DNA from 2 places in the Comamonas sp. Tr-654 genome. Region 1 is predicted to be linked to the other one. Evidence: predicted binding sites of a transcription regulator. Region 1 holds the regulator's gene; the other holds the start of a gene.
The links. Region 1 encodes NrdR, which represses ribonucleotide reductase genes. Its sites were predicted from a motif close to CACNANATNTNGTG; they were not measured.

Region 1 (9,356 bases):
AACGACCTGCACGGCCATCTGGAGCCGCCCGGACTGGCGGTGACGGCGCAGAACGCGCAGGGCCGGAACGTTGCCGTGCCCGCTGGCGGCGTGGCCTACATGGCCCGGGCCATCGCCCAGCGCCGCCAGGCCAGTCGCCATGTGGCGCTGGTCACGGCAGGGGACATGATCGGGGCTTCACCCATGGTCTCGGCGCTGTTTCTCGATGAGCCAACGATAGAGGTGCTCAACCTCATGCGGGTGGACTTTGCGGCCACTGGCAATCACGAATACGACCAGGGCGTAGCGGAGTTGCAGCGCATGCAGAACGGTGGCTGCGAGAAGTTCACCAGCAAGCAGCCATGCCAGATCAGCCAGCCCTTCAAGGGGGCAGAGTTCCCGTTTCTCGCGGCCAATACGCTGCGCGGCGACGGCCGGCCGCTGTTTCCAGCGACGGGGCTGAAGTTCTTCGAGCAGGACGGTCTGCGCATAGGCGTGGGCTTTATCGGCATGACGCTCAGGAACACGCCGCATATGGTGCGGCCCAGCGGGGTCAGAGGGCTGACATTCGCCGACGAGGCACAGACGGCCAATGCGCTGATCCCCCAGCTGCGTGCGCAGGGGGCCGATGTGATCGTGGTGCTGATCCATGAGGGCGGAGCCACCACGTCGGGCCTGCAGGATGATAGCTGCCAGGGTCTGTCCGGCGCTATCGTGCCGATTCTGGAGCAGCTCTCCGGCGAGGTCGATGTGGTGATCTCCGGTCATACCCATCGTTCCTATGTGTGCGATTACGCCAGGGTGAATGCCCGCAAGCCGTTCTTGCTGACCAGCGCTGGTCAGTACGGCACGCTGCTGACCGAAGTCAGACTGACGGTGGATGCGCGCACACGCCGCGTCAGCCGCAAGTCGGCGCACCAGACCATCGTGCAGGGCGAGGCCTATCGCAGCGCTGGTGGCCAGGTGGGCTTGCAGCCCGAGTTTCCAGTCTTCGATGCCGATGCCGAGGTGGCGGCGCTGGTGGCGCGCTACAAGGCTGCGGCGCAGCCGCTGGCCGAGGCCGTTGCAGGGCGACTGGCCGGACCTGTCAGCCGCAAGCCGCAAGCCAATGGCGAAAGCGTAATGGGGCGCATCGTGGCCGACGCCATACTTGCGGCCACGCGCGATGCTGCCGCGGGCGGAGCGCAACTGGCGTTTGTGAACCCCGGCGGTGTGCGCGCCGACCTGCTGCCCGCGGCCGACGGCAGCGTGAACTATGGCCAGCTGTTCAGCGTTCAGCCATTCGGCAACACGCTGATGGTGATGAGTCTGACGGGCGAGCAGATACGGCTGGCGCTGGAGCAGCAATTCGACAGCGGCAGCAATAGCGTGAATGCACCGCGCATCCTGCAGGTGTCCGGGGGCTTCAGCTACCGCTTCGACCGTCGCCAGCCCGCGGGCCGGCGCGTGAGCGAGCTGCGCTTGAACGGCCGGCGGCTCGAGATGTCGCAGCGCTACCGCGTGGGGCTGCAGAGCTATCTGGGCAGCGGCGGCGACAACTTCAGCATCTTCGCGCAAGGCATCGATGTGGTGGGCGGCATGCTGGATCTGGATGCCCTGGCCGAGCATGTGCGCGAGCGAAGCCGCAGCGGTCCGATGGCGCTACCTTTAAAGGAGCGCATTACGCGCGTTCACTAAGGAAATTAGATAAAAACCTATCTGATATCCTTTGAAATAATGCGCCAGATGCTCATTAGTTCATAGCGAATGTCTGCCGTCAAGTGCACAAAACAAAAGCCACCCTAGGGTGGCTTTTGTCATGGCGGCGGTCAGCCCTGGGGCTTTCTGGCGGCCTTGGCCTTGGGACTGCGAACCTCATCCATGATGTTCTTGAAGTCGTCCACATCCTCGAAGCTGCGGTAGACGCTGGCAAAGCGGATATAGCCGACCTTGTCCAGGCCCTTGAGTTCATCCATCACCAACTCGCCAAGGCGGCTGGAATCGATTTCACGCTGGCCCAGATTGAGCAGCCTGTCCTCGATGCGCTCTATGGCTGCATCGATGAGTTCGGTGCTCACGGGGCGCTTGCGCAGCGCGATCTGAAAAGAGCCTTGCAGCTTGGCACGCTCGTATTCGATACGGCGGCCGTCTCTCTTGACCACGGTCGGAAAGCTGACCTCGGGGCGCTCGTAGGTCGTGAAGCGCTTGTCGCAGCCGCCGCAGCGGCGGCGGCGGCGGATGAAGCCCCCGTCCTCGGACTCGCGGGTCTCAACCACTTGCGTGTCCGGATGGTTGCAGAAGGGGCACTTCATGACAGCTCAGCGCAGCAGGAATTACTTGCTGTAGACAGGGAACTTGGCGGTCAGCGCGGCCACCTTGGCACGCACTGCGGCCAGATTGGCTTCGTCTTCGGGCTTGTCCAGCACATCGGCCACCAGATTGGCAGTGATGCGGGCTTCTTCCTCGCCGAAACCACGAGTGGTCATGGCGGGCGTGCCGATACGGATGCCGCTGGTCACGAAAGGCTTCTCGGGATCGTTGGGGATGGCGTTCTTGTTCACGGTGATGTGAGCCAGACCCAGAGCCGCTTCGGCAGCCTTGCCGGTAATGCCCTTGGCGCGCAGGTCCACCAGCATCACGTGACTTTCGGTGCGGCCGGAGACGATGCGCAGACCGCGCTCGGTCAGCGTTTCGGCAAACACCTTGGCATTCTTCACGACCTGTTCCTGGTAGGCCTTGAACTCGGGAGTCAGGGCTTCCTTGAAGGCCACGGCCTTGCCGGCGATGACGTGCATCAGGGGGCCGCCTTGCAGGCCGGGGAAGATGGCGCTGTTGATGGCCTTCTCGTGCTCGGCCTTCATCAGGATCACGCCGCCACGAGGACCGCGCAGGCTCTTGTGGGTGGTGGTGGTGACCACGTCGGCGTTGGGCACGGGGTTGGGGTACACGCCTGCGGCGATCAGACCGGCATAGTGGGCCATGTCCACCCAGAAGATGGCGCCGACTTCCTTGGCTATTCTTGCGAAGCGCTCGAAATCGATGCGCAGGGCATAGGCGGAAGCGCCGGCCACGATGATGCGGGGCTTGTGTTCACGGGCCAGTTCTTCGAGCTTGTCGTAGTCGATGGCTTCGTCGGCATTCAGACCGTAGGAGACGGCCTTGAACCATTTGCCGGACATGTTAAGCGCCATGCCGTGGGTCAGGTGACCACCTTCGGCCAGGCTCATGCCCAGAATGGTGTCGCCGGGCTTGGCGAAAGCCATCAGCACAGCCTGGTTGGCCTGAGAGCCAGAATTGGGTTGCACGTTGGCGGCTTCGGCACCAAAGATCTGCTTGATGCGGTCGATGGCCAGCTGCTCGACCACGTCCACATGCTCGCAGCCACCGTAGTAGCGCTTGCCGGGATAGCCTTCGGCGTACTTGTTGGTCAGCTGGGAGCCCTGGGCTTCCATCACGGCGGGCGAGCAGTAGTTCTCGCTGGCGATCAGCTCGATGTGCTCTTGCTGGCGATGGTTTTCAGCTTCAATAGCTGCAAACAGTTCGGGGTCGACTTTCGCGACGGTATCGGTGCGTTGAAACATGGCAGTCCTATGAACTTAGATATTCCCTTGAGGCCAAGGGCTGCCCAGGCGAACGGCTGAAACGCTTGCAGGCTGCAGTCGCTGCGGCTCTGGGCGGTACGCTCCCCGGTGGTTCACAGACCTTGCAGTCTGCCGGTTTCCACGTCAGCGGCAGAAAACTCTGCGCCTATCGCCAGTTGCGTACACCCGCTAGTGTAGCTGAGCCGGCATGGCTCCAAGGCCTATGCCCGTTTTTCCCTCAGAGCCTTGCCAGGCATAAAAAAAAGCTGGCCGCAGCCAGCTTGAGAAATACGGGAGATCTGTCGCTTAGAGGTTGGAGTCGGCCAGGGCCACCTGCTGGGCGTGGGAGACCTTGGTGGCCGCTTCGGACTTGGCTGTCATCAGCGGGCTGGCCTGCAGGCCTACGCCCTGGCGCAGGCGCTGGTGTTCGGCAAGCACCTTGGCCGCATAGCCGCCATCCGACGGAAGATTGGCTGCGCCCACGTAGTAGCGCAGGCCGCCCTCGATGGAGCCGGCGCGGGCAATGCATTCCTTGAGCACCTTGACGCCGACCTTGAGGTTGGTCACAGGGTCGAAGGCCGCATGCTGGCCGCCAAAGCTTTCGTACTTGTCGGTGTGCACGGACGTCATCACCTGCATCAGGCCCTGGGCGCCGACCGAGCTTTGGGCAAACGGGTTGAAGCTCGATTCAATCGCCATGATGGCCAGAATCAGCGTCGGGTCCAGCTTGTTGGCCTTGCCCTGGGCATAGGCTTCGCTGACCAGGGCGGCGATCGGCTCGGGCGCCACCCGGTATTTTTTGCTGAGCCAGTAGGCGACAGCCGCCTGCTCCTTGGGCAGGTTCTTGGGGTTGACGGCCGTGGCGCGGTCGCTGGCGACGACGATGTTGGCAGAAGCAGGGGCTTCCTCCACTTCGGCGGCAGCCACAACGGTGCTGGCGGGCAGGCGTGTGTCCAGCCACTCGCGCAGTTCGGTGGCGCCGGCCAGACGCAGGTCCGGACGAGAGATCAAAATCAGGGCCGAAATGGCCACGGCCAAGCCCAGCAGGGCGAAACCGTTGTGAGTAAGAGCAAGAAAACCGTGGGCCGTCTTGTGGCCCAACGTTCGCGCGGAGGCGATTAATTTTCCTGACGCTGGCATAGCTTGTCCTTTCTTGGCTATCGCCCGAGGTCGCACCGGATCAATCTCTCGGTGCAACCAGGACAACTGGCCGATGAGGTTTGCTGCGGGCCGATTAAAAGCGCCCCTCGGGGCGCCGATCGGTCTGCTCAGTCGTGAGGCAGCGGAAACAAAAAACGCTCATTTCGAGCGCTGGCGGATTCTAGAAGCCTCCTAAATATTCAGTCAACACTAACAAAAATACTTTTTAGATTTTAAAATTATATAAAAACTGTATAAATGTACAGCTTGCTCAAAAAATTACAGCAAAAAATCACGGATTCAAGAGGTGTATACGCTCACATCGTTTTATTTGTCATCAAGCCGAAATAAAGTGCAAAAAGCTTGGTAGCCCTACGCGAGCACAGATATAGTGAATCTGCCTGCAAGTTGCAGGTGCTTGCCAAAGGAAAGGAAAAGCAAACTCCGCCGAGGCCTTTGATTCCATGGGCTGTTGGCACTTGCTCTTTATCTTCGCTTGAGGCACAAAAGGGAGCAATCGTTGCTTCCAGCGGCAAGGACCACACCCTCCTTGAACCGCGAAAACGGCCCGGTCTGGTACCGGCCGTGAAGCCCGGAAGTCGGTTTCGCCACTTCCGGGCTTTGTCGTTTCTGGCGATTTCTCGTGCTGCAGCGCATTGTTTGCATTTTTCGCGCCCATCTGTCTCTGGCGGGCATGCCGATGACGCAAACTTCTCCCTGGAAACGCCTCTTGCCTCTATCTATATATAGAGCGCAATCTAGATACACCTGTATGCGCTCAAGGTACAGTGGTGTTCCGGGCGCGTGGCGGATCCCGCCCCTGAGAGTCTTGGAAGGCTTTCAATCCCTGCATCAATAAAAAATCCTCATGTCCTTGCTCACATCGAATCGCTGGCTTCGCCGGCTGATCTGGTCTGTTCTTGCTCTTTTGCTGTTATGGCTGCTGCTCTGGGCGCTAGTGCCCTGGGTGGCCAAGAGCCAGCTGGAAAAACGGGCTGCCGAGAAGCTAGGGCGCGGCGTCCATGTGGGCAAGATCGAGTTTGCGCCCTGGGCGATGTCCATCACCCTGCATGATCTGGTGATTGATAAAGCTATTAAAAAAGTAGCTGAAGCCGCTGTTGCAGAAGGCGTTCCAGCTGAGAAAGACCTGAAGTCTGCCGCAGAGCCCCAGCTGGAGATCAAGCGCATCTTCATCAATGCCAGTGCGCAATCACTGTTCAGACTTGCGCCTGTGCTGGATGCCATTGAGGTCGATGCGCCCGTGGTGCGCCTGACTCAGTATTCGTTGGGCAAACTCGATATCGACGATGTGATTGCCAGGCTCATGGAGCCCGATGACGAGCAATCTGCCAAGCCCGTGAGCTTTGCGCTCTACAACATTGCCTTGCGCGACGGCCGTATCGAACTCAATGACGAGTCGGTGCAGCGCAAGCATGAACTCAAGGACTTGCAGCTGAGCATTCCCTTCATCAGCAATCTGGCGTCCAAGCGCGAGATCAAGGTGTTGCCGCATCTGGCTTTCGATCTCAACGGCAGCAAGTTCGATACATCGGGCGAGAGCACGCCATTCACGGACAGCCGGCAGACGGCGATGCATCTCAAATGGGACCGCATCGATCTGACTCCTTATCTGGGCTATGTGCCTGCCAGCGTTCCGGTGCAGCCTCTCTCGGGAATGCTCGATACGGATCTGCAGGTCAGCTTCGAGGAAAAAGACCAGCCAGTGGTTCGCATCAGCGGCAAACTGGCCTTGAGCGAGGTCGCTTTGCAGGACCGTCAGGGCGCGCCGCTGCTGAGCTTTGATGCGCTGGAAGTGCAGCTCCAGAATGTTCAACCGCTGCAGAACCAGATTGCGCTGGAGACGGTGCGCTGGGTCAAGCCGGAGGTACATGCCAGCCGCAATGCACAAGGCGTGATCAACTGGCTGGGGCTGAATGCGCCGGCCGTCGCCCCCGCAGCGCCGCTTGAGAAGGCCGGGCCTGAGCCCGCTTCCGTCCAGGCCAGCAATCCGGCCCAGGCAAATGCGAAGGCTGAGAAGCCCAACCCCCTGGTCGTTGGCGTGCAACAGTTCGATATTGAAGGCGGCATCGTGCATTGGCAGGATGCTGCAACAGGTGCGGCACCCGCGGCGCTGACGCTGGTCCCGTTGACCCTGCAGGCCAGGAGCCTGGCCTGGCCCATGAATGAAGCTTTGCATCTGAAGGTCTCCGCGGGAGTGCAAACAGGCGGTCTGCCGTCTGCGCAAGAGGAGGCCAGGCTGGCTGTGGATGGTGAGGCCACGCTCAAGTCCGGCAAGCTCAGCCTCAAGCTGGAGCAGTTGCCGCTGCAATGGGTGCAGCCTTATTTGGAAGCGCATTTCAAGCCGCAGCTCAGCGCCATGCTCAATACCGATGCCCGGATTTCCTGGGGCGAGGGCGGGGTGGTGGTGGAAGTGAACGAGCTGACTGCCGACAAGCTGCAGTTGCAGGACAAGCAGGCTCCCGTCAATATCGAGCAGATCAAGGTCAGTGGCGTTCAGGTCGATCTCGCTGCCCGGCAGGTGCAGGTGGAGGCCATCGCCGTCCAGAAACCTCAGCTTGCGGCGCTGCGCGACGCACAAGGGCGCTGGATGTACGAGCGCTGGCTGCCTGCCGCAGTGCCGGCAGGCAGATCGACAAGCCAGGGGGCCAAGACGGAGCCAGGCCAGCCCTGGTCGGTCAAGCTCGCAGCGATTGCCGTGGATGGCGGTGCGCTGCAGTTCCGCGATGCCGCACCTGTGCAAGGCCGCAGTGCACAGCCGGTACAGCTGGATGTGAGCGCCTTGCGCGTGCGCCTTGGCGCTTTTGAGCCTTTGGCGGCCAAGGCGGCGCCGACTCCGCTCGAGATCTCGGCTCAGCTCTCGGCCAATCGCCGGGTGCAGGCTGGCCAAATTCAGTTCAAGGGGCTGCTGGGTCTGACGCCGGTTTCGGCTCAGGGTCAGCTGCAGGCCCGTGCCGTGCCGCTGCATGCACTGGAGCCGTACTTTGCTCACAAGCTCAATGTGGATCTGGTGCGTGCCGATGGCAACTTCCGCGGCCGACTCAACTACCTGGCCCATGCCAAGGGGCCGCAAGTGTCCGTGTCGGGGGATGTCGAGCTCAACGACTTGCGCGTGCGCTCCACGCTGGCTGCTCCGGTGCAGGAGGAGGCTGGCAAGCCCAGCACCGCCAAGGGGGCGCTGACGGCGGTGCTCAATGACTCCACGGCGGACCGCGCCAAGGCGCTGGCAGCGCGTACCGGCCTTGGCCTGGGCGATGATCTGCTGGCCTGGAAGACACTGGCCGTGCGCGGGCTGGATCTGAGCATGCAGCCGGCCCAGCCGCTGCGCGTGAGCGTGCGCGAGACGGCATTGAGCGATTTCTTTGCGCGCGTCATCGTGCAGCGCAACGGTCGCATCAATCTGCAGGACATTGTGAAGACCGAAAAGTCCGAACAGTCCGTCGCGCAGAACGAAGAGGCGAACGCCAAGGTGGCGGCGGGCCAGAAGCCCGAAGCCAGCAAGCCTGCGCCAGAGCCGGCAAAGCCAGAGGACAACGGGCCTGCGCCCATCATCAAGGTGGGGCCGATTGTGCTGACGGGCGGCAAGGTGCAGTTCTCTGACTACTTCATCCAGCCCAACTACTCGGCCGATCTGAGTGAGCTGACCGGCCGTCTGAGTGCTTTCTCTTCACAGGCCCCTGCAGGCCAGGCCGAGCCGCAAATGGCCGATCTTGAAATCAAGGGCCGGGCCCAGGGCACGGCGAAGCTCGATATCAGCGGCAAGATCAATCCGCTGGCCAAGCCTCTGGCACTGGATGTGCGCGCCCAGATGAATGACCTGGAGCTGTCGCCGCTGTCGCCATATTCCATCAAGTACGCGGGCTATGGCATAGAGCGCGGCAAGCTCTATATGGATGTGAACTACAAGGTTCAGCCCGATGGACAGCTCACGGCCTCGAACAAGCTGGTGCTGCGTCAGCTGACTTTTGGTGACAAGGTCGAAGGCGCGCCCGCGTCGCTGCCCGTCAAGCTGGCTGTGGCCCTGTTGTCCGACCGCAATGGCGTGATCGATCTGGATGTGCCGCTGAGCGGCTCGCTCAACGATCCGCAGTTCCGTCTGGCCCCCATCATCTTCAAGGTGATCGGCAACATCATCATGAAAGCCGTGACGGCGCCGTTTGCGCTGTTGTCGGGCGCATTCTCGGGTGGCGACGAGTCGGGCGCCGTCAATTTTGCGCCGGGCAGTGCCAAGCTCGATGGCCAGGCCAGGGAGCAGTTGGCCAAGATCGTCAAGGCACTCAACGACCGCCCGGCACTCAAGATGACGGTGGTCGGCGAGTCGCGTGCAGCCGAAGACCTGGAGGCCTGGAAGTCGGAGGAGCTGGATCGCCTGCTGCTGGCCCAGAAGCGCCGCAACGTGATTCGCGAAGGCAAGAGTGGCGATGAGGTGACGGAGTTCAGCGAAACCGAGCGCCTGGCCTTGCTCAAGGCTGTCTACGGCCGTGCCGACATCAAAAAGCCCCGTAACATGGTCGGGATGGCCAAGGATCTGCCGGCCGATCAGATGAAGGCCCTGCTGGTGGCCAGCATCAAGGTGCCTGACGATGCCATGCGTGAGCTGGCACTGGCGCGCGGCGTGGCTGTGCGGGACTATCTGGCCACGCAGCAGCTGCCGCTGGA
Region 2 (9,356 bases), on a different contig from region 1:
CTGATGTGATGTCAGTGCCCTGGGGGTACTGATCGCGGTGCATGTAAAAAAGCCCGGCTCTCGCAAGAGAGCTTGGGCTTTTTTATGGCGTGCAGGTCAGCGAACCGATCAGGGCTTGTTACCTGTGGGGAAGGGCCAGGCGGCTTGAGGTGCCAGGCGGGTCTGCGCCACGGGTGCGGTGGTTTCGGTAACGGCGGCAGGTGCAGGTGTGGCAGCCTTCTTGGGGGCAGCCTTGGCACCATTTGCAGCCTTCTTGGAGGCAGCCTTGGCAGGAGCAGCGGCCTTGGCAGCAGTTGCAGCCTTCTTGGGGGCAGCAGCCTTGGCAACTACAGCTTTCTTGGGAGCGGCAGCCTTGGCAGGAGCAGCAGCCTTGGCAGTTGTTGCAGCCTTCTTGGGAGCAGCAGCCTTGGCAGTTGTTGCAGCCTTCTTGGGTGCAGCAGCCTTGGCAGTTGTTGCAGCCTTCTTGGGGGCAGCCTTCGCTGGAGCAGCAGCCTTGGCAGCAGTTACAGCCTTCTTGGGGGCAGCGGGCTTGGCAGCAGTTGCAGCCTTCTTGGGTGCAGCAGCCTTGGCAGTTGTTGCAGCCTTCTTGGGGGCAGCCTTCGCTGGAGCAGCGGCCTTGGCAGCAGTTGCAGCCTTCTTGGGGGCTGCCTTCGCTGGAGCAGCAGCCTTGGCAGTTGTTGCAGCCTTCTTGGGGGCGGCAGCCTTGGCAGCAGTTGCAGCCTTCTTGGAGGCAGCCTTCGCTGGAGCAGCGGCCTTGGCAGCAGTTGCAGCCTTCTTGGAGGCAGCCTTCGCTGGAGCAGCAGCCTTGGCAGTTGTTGCAGCCTTCTTGGGGGCAGCCTTCGCTGGTGCAGCAGCAGCCTTGGCAGTTGTTGCAGCCTTCTTGGGAGCAGCAGCCTTGCCAGGAGCAGCAGCCTTAGCGGTTGTTGCAGCCTTCTTGGTAGCAGCCTTTGCTGGAGCAGCAGCCTTGGCAGCAGTTGCAGCCTTCTTCGGTGCAGCCTTTGCAGGAGCAGCAGCCTTGGGGGCTGCAGTCTTGGTTGCAGCTGTTTTCTTCACAGCTTCAGCCTTGGGCGCGGCCGCCTTCTTGGCAGGTGTCTTTTTCTCGGTTGTGGCCTTGGCGGCCGTCTTCTTCGCAGTTGCCATCATTTTCTCCTTCGTTGATTTGCATAAGACGTCCGGCTCTTTGCAGTGCCGGACGATTCAAAGCGATGTGGAGTTACGCATCGCTAGGAACACAAATTTGCTTCACGCCAAAAATCTCAGTTTTTTGTAGCAATGAAGTGAAGCAAGTCATGACTCGCATTGTGCCTGCTTAGAAGCAATTAATCCCAAGAAAGTGCGCCTCCGGTCTGATACTCGATCACTCGTGTCTCAAAGAAGTTACGTTCTTTCTTCAAATCGATCATTTCGCTCATCCAGGGGAAGGGATTTTCTTCACCGGGGAACAGCTCTTCAAGACCGATCTGCGTGGCACGACGGTTGGCGATGTAGCGCAGATAGCCCTTGAACATGGATGCATTCATGCCGAGCACGCCGCGCGGCATGGTGTCTTCGGCGTAGCGATATTCGAGCTCCACGGCCTTCTGGAACAGCTCCGTGATTTCCTGCTTGAACTCGGCCGTCCACAGATGGGGGTTCTCGAGCTTGAGCTGGTTAATCAGATCGATGCCGAAGTTGCAGTGCATGGACTCGTCGCGCAGGATGTACTGGTACTGCTCGGCAGCGCCCGTCATCTTGTTCTGGCGGCCCAGAGCCAGGATCTGCGTGAAGCCCACGTAGAAGAACAAGCCTTCCATCAGGCAGGCAAAAACGATCAGCGACTTCAGCAAAGTCTGGTCGGTTTCGGGCGTGCCGGTGTGGAAGTTGGGGTCCATGATCGCTTCGATGAAGGGGATCAGGAACTCGTCCTTGTCGCGGATGGATTGGACTTCGTTGTAGGCGTTGAAGATTTCCGATTCATCCAGACCCAGCGATTCCACGATGTACTGGTAGGCATGGGTGTGGATGGCTTCCTCGAAAGCCTGGCGCAGCAGGAACTGGCGGCATTCGGGCGCCGTGATGTGGCGGTAGGTACCCAGCACGATGTTGTTGGCGGCCAGCGAGTCGGCCGTCACAAAGAAGCCCAGGTTGCGCTTGACGATGCGGCGCTCGTCTTCGGTCAGGCCGTTGGGGTCCTTCCACAGCGCGATGTCGCGCGTCATGTTCACTTCCTGCGGCATCCAGTGGTTGGCGCAGGTGGCCAGATACTTTTCCCAGGCCCACTTGTACTTGAAGGGAACCAGCTGGTTCACGTCGGTCTTGGCATTGATGATGCGCTTGTCTGCGGCATTCACGCGCTTGTGGGTGCTGGTGGACGCGCCGGCTTCTGCGTTGGTGGCGGAAGAGGCAAAGGTGTCGTCGTCAAAGCTCAGCATGAGTTATTCCTTCAAGGGAAAAAGCTGGGCGCAGTGCAATCGACATCCAGCTTTTCAAACATTTATTGATGGAGTTGCGCCACTCAAATACTGGCGCACTCCAAACCAAAGACACCGGGCAAGAGCCGTCTCGCAGCGAAGGTGTCGTCCCCCTCCCGATGCAATGCATCGAGAAAGGGGGAAGGCGCGGGGCCGCTTCGGCGCAGCGCCTCAGGGAGAGCTTATTGGCAAGCCTCGCAACCAGGATCGTCAATCGCGCAGAACTTGATGTCCGTGGCGGGTGCCTGTGCACGGGCAGCGGCGGCAGCCGCTTCCAGTGCGCTGACCGCAGGCTTGGCCGCAGGGGCTGCCGAGGCTGCAGGAGCGCCGGAGGACACGGCGTTCAGCACACGGCTTTGCACGGTGGACTTCTCGATATTGGTCGCGCTGGTGGTGCGCAGGTAGTAGGTGGTCTTCAGACCGCGCAGCCAAGCCAGCATGTAGGTGTCGTGCAGCTTCTTGCCCGATGCACCGGCCATGTAGATGTTCAGGCTCTGGGCCTGGTCGATCCACTTCTGGCGGCGCGAGGCGGCTTCCACCAGCCATTCGGGCGAGACTTCGAACGCGGTGGCGTAGAGGTTCTTGATCTCTTGCGGCACGCGGTCGATGGCGCGCAGCGAGCCGTCGAAATGCTTGAGATCCATGACCATCACGTCGTCCCACAGGCCCAGGCGCTTGAGGTCACGCACCAGGTACTGGTTGATGACTGTGAATTCGCCCGACAGATTGGACTTCACGGACAGGTTGCCGAACGAAGGCTCGATCGAGGCATCCACACCCACGATGTTGGAGATGGTGGCGGTGGGGGCGATGGCCACGCAGTTGGAGTTGCGCATGCCGTCCTGGGCGATCTTGGCGCGCAGGGCATCCCAGTCCAGCTTGGCGGAGCGGTCCACTTCCACATAGCCGCCGCGGGCCTTTTCCAGCAGCTTCAGGGTGTCGGGAGGCAGGATGCCCTGATCCCACAGCGAGCCCTTGAAGGTGGAGTAAGTGCCGCGTTCCTTGGACAGCTCGGTCGATGCCCAGTAAGCGTAGTAGCAGATCGCTTCCATGGCTTCGTCGGCGAACTCGACGGCGCCCTGGCTGGCGTAGGCGGTGCGCATTTCATACAGCGCATCCTGGAAACCCATCAGGCCCATGCCCACGGGGCGGTGGCGCAGATTGGAGTCCTTGGCCTTTTGCACGGCGTAGTAGTTGATGTCGATCACGTTGTCCAGCATGCGCATGGCCGTGTTCACGGTCTTGCGCAGCTTGTCGTGGTCGATCTTGCCGTCCTTGATGTGCTGGACCAGGTTCACCGAGCCCAGGTTGCAGACTGCGGTTTCGGTGTCGCTGGTGTTGAGCGTGATCTCGGTACAGAGGTTGGACGAGTGCACCACACCCACGTGCTGCTGGGGCGAGCGGATGTTGCAAGGGTCCTTGAAGGTGATCCAGGGATGGCCGGTCTCGAACAGCATCGAGAGCATCTTGCGCCACAGATCCACGGCAGGCACGCGCTTGAACAGCTTGAGCTCGCCGCTGTCGACCTTGGCTTCATAGGCGGTGTAGGCCTTCTCGAAGGCTTCGCCGTACAGATCGTGCAGATCGGGAGCGTCGGCAGGCGAGAACAGGGTCCACTGGCCTGCTTCCATCACGCGCTTCATGAACAGGTCGGGAATCCAGTTCGCCGTGTTCATGTCGTGGGTGCGGCGGCGGTCGTCGCCGGTGTTCTTGCGCAGCTCCAGGAATTCTTCGATGTCCAGGTGCCAGGATTCCAGATAGGTACAGACTGCGCCCTTGCGCTTGCCGCCCTGGTTCACTGCAACGGCCGTGTCGTTGACTACCTTGAGGAAGGGAACCACGCCTTGCGATTCGCCGTTGGTGCCCTTGATGCGCGAGCCCAGGGCACGCACACGGGTCCAGTCATTGCCCAGGCCGCCAGCAAACTTGGACAGCAGAGCGTTTTCCTTGATGGATTCGTAGATGCCGTCCAGGTCGTCGGGCACGGTGGTCAGGTAGCAGGACGACAGCTGCGAACGCAGCGTGCCGCTGTTGAACAGCGTGGGGGTGGACGACATGAAGTCGAAGGACGACAGCAGTTCGTAGAACTCGATGGCACGGGCGTTGCGGTCGGGCTCGTTCAGTGCCAGGCCCATGGCCACGCGCATGAAGAAGGACTGGGGCAGCTCGATGCGGGTCTTGCGCACGTGCAGGAAGTAGCGGTCGTACAGGGTCTGCAGACCCAGGTAGTCGAACTGCTCGTCGCGCTCGGCCTTCAGGGCCTTGGCCAGACGGGGCAGGTCGTAGTTCAGCAGCTCGGGGTTGAGCAGCTCGTTGTCCACGCCCTTTTGTACAAAGCCGGGGAAGTAGTCGGCATAGGCGGCCTGCATTTCTGCTGGCTGCACGTCGCGGCCCATGACTTCGCGCACGATGGTGTGCAGCAGCAGGCGGGCGGTGACATAGGTGTAGTCGGGGTCTTTTTCGATCAGCGTACGGGCGGCCAGGATGGACGCCTTGTAGACCTCGGCCAGAGGCACGCCGTCATACAGATTGCGCAGGGTTTCGGCCACGATGGGGGCGGACTGGATGTCGGCATTCAGATTGCCGCAGGAAGCGACGATCAGGGCTTCCAGGCGCTCCTGGTTCAGCGGCACGCGCTGGCCGTTGTCGGTCACATGCAGCACGGGCTTGGTGGCGGCAGCGGCAGCCACTTCGGCGACCTTCTTCTGCTCGGCACGTTCCTGGTTGCGGCGCTCGCGGTACAGCACATAGGCGCGGGCCACGTCCTGGTGACCGGCGCGCATCAGGCCCAGCTCGACCTGGTCCTGCACATCTTCGATATGGAAGGTGCCGCCATCGGGGCGCGAGCGCACCAGGGCGCGCACCACGCCGTCGGTGAGTTCGTTGACGGTGTCACGCACGCTGGCGGAAGCCGCGCCCTGCGCGCCGCGCACGGCCAGGAAAGCCTTGGTCAGGGCCACGGCAATCTTCTGGGGTGCGAAAGCCACCACATCGCCGCTGCGGCGGATGATCTGGTAGCTGTCATTGGGGGAGGAAGAATTGGCTGCACCGGTAGGTGCGGCAGAAGGCAGTGAGTTCAACGCTTCTTGCATAAGTTCCTCTGAGTCAGTATGTGGATAGGCAGACAAAGGCCTGCACTGCTGGCAGGCCATCAAAAACACGATTCGGCGCCTCGGTTTGCACATGGTTTGCACAGGGTGTGCACAACTTGTAAACACTAGATATGGGGTCTAAGGCGCTTCAAAACACTACCGGTAGTGTATCGCGCTTAAATCCGAGCGACCTGATGAAACTACTGAATCTGGCATTTCGAGCACCGCTTGACAGCCGCAAAAATGACTTCATCCCGCATGAATAAAGGCCTGTGGCGCGGTTGCGCGCGGCGGCAGATCGGGCCGGAAATATGTAAAAAATTTGCGTGTTTGATGCAGGCGACAGTTGTTGCGCGCGCGCCATTGACATGCCGCTTCCAGGCGCAGAAGCGATAGATGATGCGGGCCTACAAAAAGAGGAGCGCCTGATGCCTGTCAACAGGTAATTCCAGTGCTGAATCACCAGGAATTCAAGAGACAGCAAGCGGAAGGCGCTATGAAAAGATCAGGCCGGCGATTAAGCGCGCGGCGGAAATTCCCATGACCGGGTGCCGCCCGCGCTGCCCAGCTGCTGCTGCAGGCGCTGCCAGTCAAAGCCAGGCCCGGGGTCCTGCTTGCGTCCGGGCGCGATGTGCTCGTGGCCGGCGATGTAGTGCACCGGGTATTGCGCGGCGATGGCGCTGCAAAGCTGTTGCAGGGCCTGGTACTGGGGGGCTTCGAAGCTCAGGCCTTCCAGGCCTTCCAGCTCGATGCCTATGGAGTCGTCGTTGCAGCGATCGCGCCCGCGCCACTGGCTCACGCCGGCATGCCAGGCGCGGTCGTCGCAGCTGACGAACTGCCAGATCTCGCCCTGGCGCGTGACAAAGAAATGGGACGAGACTTCGAGGCCGCGAATGCCCTGGTAATAAGGATGGGCGTCCCAGTCGAGCTGATTGGTGAACAGTTGCTGCACCGCGCCCGTGCCGTACTGGCCCGGCGGCAGGCTGATGGAGTGGATGACGACAAGGTCGATCTGCGCCCCCTCGGGGCGCGGGCCGAAATTGGGCGAGGCCAGGTGGCGCGCCGCGCCATACCAGCCTGCCTGCCACAGCGGCTGCTGCGGCAGGTCCTGAGCGAGGGGGGCGGGATCAGACATTGTCGCTCTGGTGTTTGCAGCCCTCGGCCGGAAGGTCTATGCCCAGTCGGTCGATGCGATAGCGGATCTGGCGCAGGCTGATGCCCAGCCTGGCCGCCGTGGCCGTGCGGTTGAAGCCGTTGTCCTGCAGGGCGCGGACCAGGATGCTGCGCTCCTGTTCGTCGAGCCAGCCTTGCAGATCCTCGGGCAGCGTGGCCGGACTGCCGGCGTGCTGAGGCGCCGGTGCGCCGGTCTCCGATGCCTGAGTGCCTGAGTGCGGGGCTGGCGTCGCTGCCGAAGCACCGGCACCGGGGCCGGATTCGGGCAGGCGCAGCGGGCCTTCATCGCCCAGTGCAATGGCGCGGTGCAGCACGTTCTCCAGCTCGCGCACATTGCCTGGCAGCGGCAGTCCGGCGATCTGGCCGAGGCTGATTTCGTCCAGCTCCGGCGTGGGCAGGCCGGACTCGCGGGCCAGCTTTTGCAGCAAAGCCTGGCAGAGCTGGCCCAGGTCTTCGCGGCGCTCGCGCAGCGCGGGCAGCTCGATTTCGATGACGTTGAGCCGGTAGAACAGGTCCTGGCGGAAATTGCCGGACTGCACTTGCGCGCCCAGGTCGCGGTGGGTGGCGCTGAGGATGCGCACATCGACGGCTTCTTCCTGGGTGCTGCCCAGCGGGCGGATCTTGCGCTCCTGGATGGCGCGCAGCAGCTTGGCCTGCATGGCCAGGGGCAGATCGCCGATCTCGTCGAGAAACAGGGTGCCGCCCTGAGCGGCCTGAAAGTAGCCGGGCCTGTCCTGCGTGGCTCCGGTATAGGAGCCCTTGCGGGCGCCGAAGAATTCGGCTTCGAGCAGGTTTTCCGGGATGGCACCGCAGTTGACGGCGACCATGGGGCCGTCGGCCCGCTGGCTGCAGGCATGCAGGGCGCGCGCCACCAGCTCCTTGCCCGTGCCGGATTCACCGTGGATCAGCACGGGAGCCATGCCCTTGGCAACCTTGGCGATGCGCTGCTTGACGCGTTGCATGGCCTGAGAGTTGCCCACCAGCGCTTCCAGGGCGTCCGGCTGGTCTGCCGGCCCCGCGTCATGGGCCGGTGCGCTGCCGCCGGCCTGCGGATTGCCGGGCTTGGGCACCGCGCCCATGCCTTGTACGGCCGAGGCCACGACCTGGCGGAACTGGCGCAGGTCCACGGGCTTGGTCAGATAGTCGAAGGCACCGGCGCGCAAGGCTTCCACGGCGTTCTCGGCCGAGCCGTAGGCCGTCATGACGATGCAGCGCTCGCTGCGCGAGGGATCGCGCAGCTGCAGCAAGAGCTCCATGCCGATCCCGTCGGGCAGGCGCATATCGGTGATCACGACATCGAAATGGCGCTCCTGCAGCTGAGCCCTGCCTTCCTGGATCGAGCCTGCGGTTTCCACGCGGTAGCCTTCGCGCAGCAGCGTCAGCTCGTAGAGCGTGCGCAGATCGGGTTCATCGTCGACCACGAGAATGCTGGCTGCTGCGGAGGAGTGAGGCGAGGATGTCACTGGGCTTACACCATGATCGAGTCAAACAGGCCGTGGCTTGCGAGCGAGGCAGGGCCGCCGCGCAGAGTCACGATAAAGGCATTGCCGTCCACATCGCCTTGCGGCGTGCGCAGGCTCAGGCGCTGATAGCTGATGGAGGCATCGTAGCGCTGGCAGAGCTCGCGGCAGATATAGAGTCCAAGGCCGCTGGAGCGGCTCTGGGAGGAGAAGAAGGGCTCGAACAGATGGCGCTCGACGCTGGAATCCAGCGGCTCCCCGTCACTCCAGACCATGAACCAGCAGATGTCGTCCTGCGGCGCGAGACCCGGGGGCTGGCCGTTCAAAGGCCCATGGCCGCTGATCAGCTGCAGGCCCGTCTCATGGCCGGCGTTGCTGCGGTGGCGCTGGGCATTGTCCAGCAGGTTGATCAGTACGCGGCGCAGATGCTCTTCATCAAACAGGATATGGCGGGCCGTGGCATTGAGCCGCAGCAAGAGCTGGCGGGATGGCGTGGCCTGCATGCGCCATTCATGGCTGATCTGGGCCAGCAGATTGTCCAGCGGCAGCGACTGACCCTGGTGGGTTTCCGAGTCCTGTTGTACGCGCGCCAGATTGAGGATCTCTTCGGCAATGCGGGCCAGCCGGTCGGCATTCTGGCCCACGATGCGGCATAGCTGCTGGGGGCCGGGCTGGCTGCTCAGGTCTTCGGCCAGCAGCGCGTTGGCCTGGGTGATGGCGGCCAGTGGGTTGCGTATCTCATGCGCCACGGCCGCCGACATGCGGCCCATGGAGGCCAGCTTTTCGGTGCGCAGCTGCGCCTCCATCTCGCGCAGGTCGTGAAGAAACATGACGCAAAGCGAGTGGCTGGCCTGCGCCTGGGGGCCCTCGTCCAGGTAGGGGGCCGAAACCTCGGTGATGCGGGTGCGCACATGGATGCCCGTGGCGCCATGGCGCTCATGGGCCTGCAGATGGATGGTGGCGGACAGCGGACGGGCATGGGCGAAGCTGGCCTGTGTCGCATGCGCCAGCGGCTCCCACCAGCTGTGGGCCTGCAGGGAAAAAGGCTGGGGGTGATCCATGGCCAGGCCCAGCAGCTGCAGCGCGGCAGGATTGGCCTGCAGCACCTGCAGGCTGGAGTCGACCACCAGCACCCCGTCGGAGAAGTGGTTGATCACCAGGCTGTTGACCTGCTCCTGGGT

Region 2: a site for NrdR is predicted at 5,666-5,679, ahead of F3J24_RS08020 (ribonucleoside-diphosphate reductase subunit alpha). Genes of this name have one in related genera too.

The regions. Positions count from the first base shown of each region.
Region 1 covers NZ_VWWQ01000005.1:3,787-13,142, reverse strand. Annotated here, with positions in the region: gene F3J24_RS15750 (bifunctional UDP-sugar hydrolase/5'-nucleotidase) at 1-1,656, shown strand, start outside; gene nrdR (transcriptional regulator NrdR) at 1,788-2,270, opposite strand; gene glyA (serine hydroxymethyltransferase) at 2,292-3,539, opposite strand; ZMP/ZTP riboswitch at 3,575-3,729, opposite strand; gene F3J24_RS15735 (lytic transglycosylase domain-containing protein) at 3,846-4,679, opposite strand; gene F3J24_RS15730 (DUF748 domain-containing protein) at 5,548-9,356, shown strand, end outside.
Region 2 covers NZ_VWWQ01000002.1:511,165-520,520, forward strand. Annotated here, with positions in the region: gene F3J24_RS08005 (carbohydrate kinase family protein) at 1-4, shown strand, start outside; gene F3J24_RS08010 (hypothetical protein) at 109-1,140, opposite strand; gene F3J24_RS08015 (ribonucleotide-diphosphate reductase subunit beta) at 1,320-2,411, opposite strand; gene F3J24_RS08020 (ribonucleoside-diphosphate reductase subunit alpha) at 2,633-5,542, opposite strand; gene ampD (1,6-anhydro-N-acetylmuramyl-L-alanine amidase AmpD) at 6,060-6,677, opposite strand; gene F3J24_RS08030 (sigma-54-dependent transcriptional regulator) at 6,670-8,136, opposite strand; gene F3J24_RS08035 (PAS domain-containing sensor histidine kinase) at 8,184-9,356, opposite strand, start outside.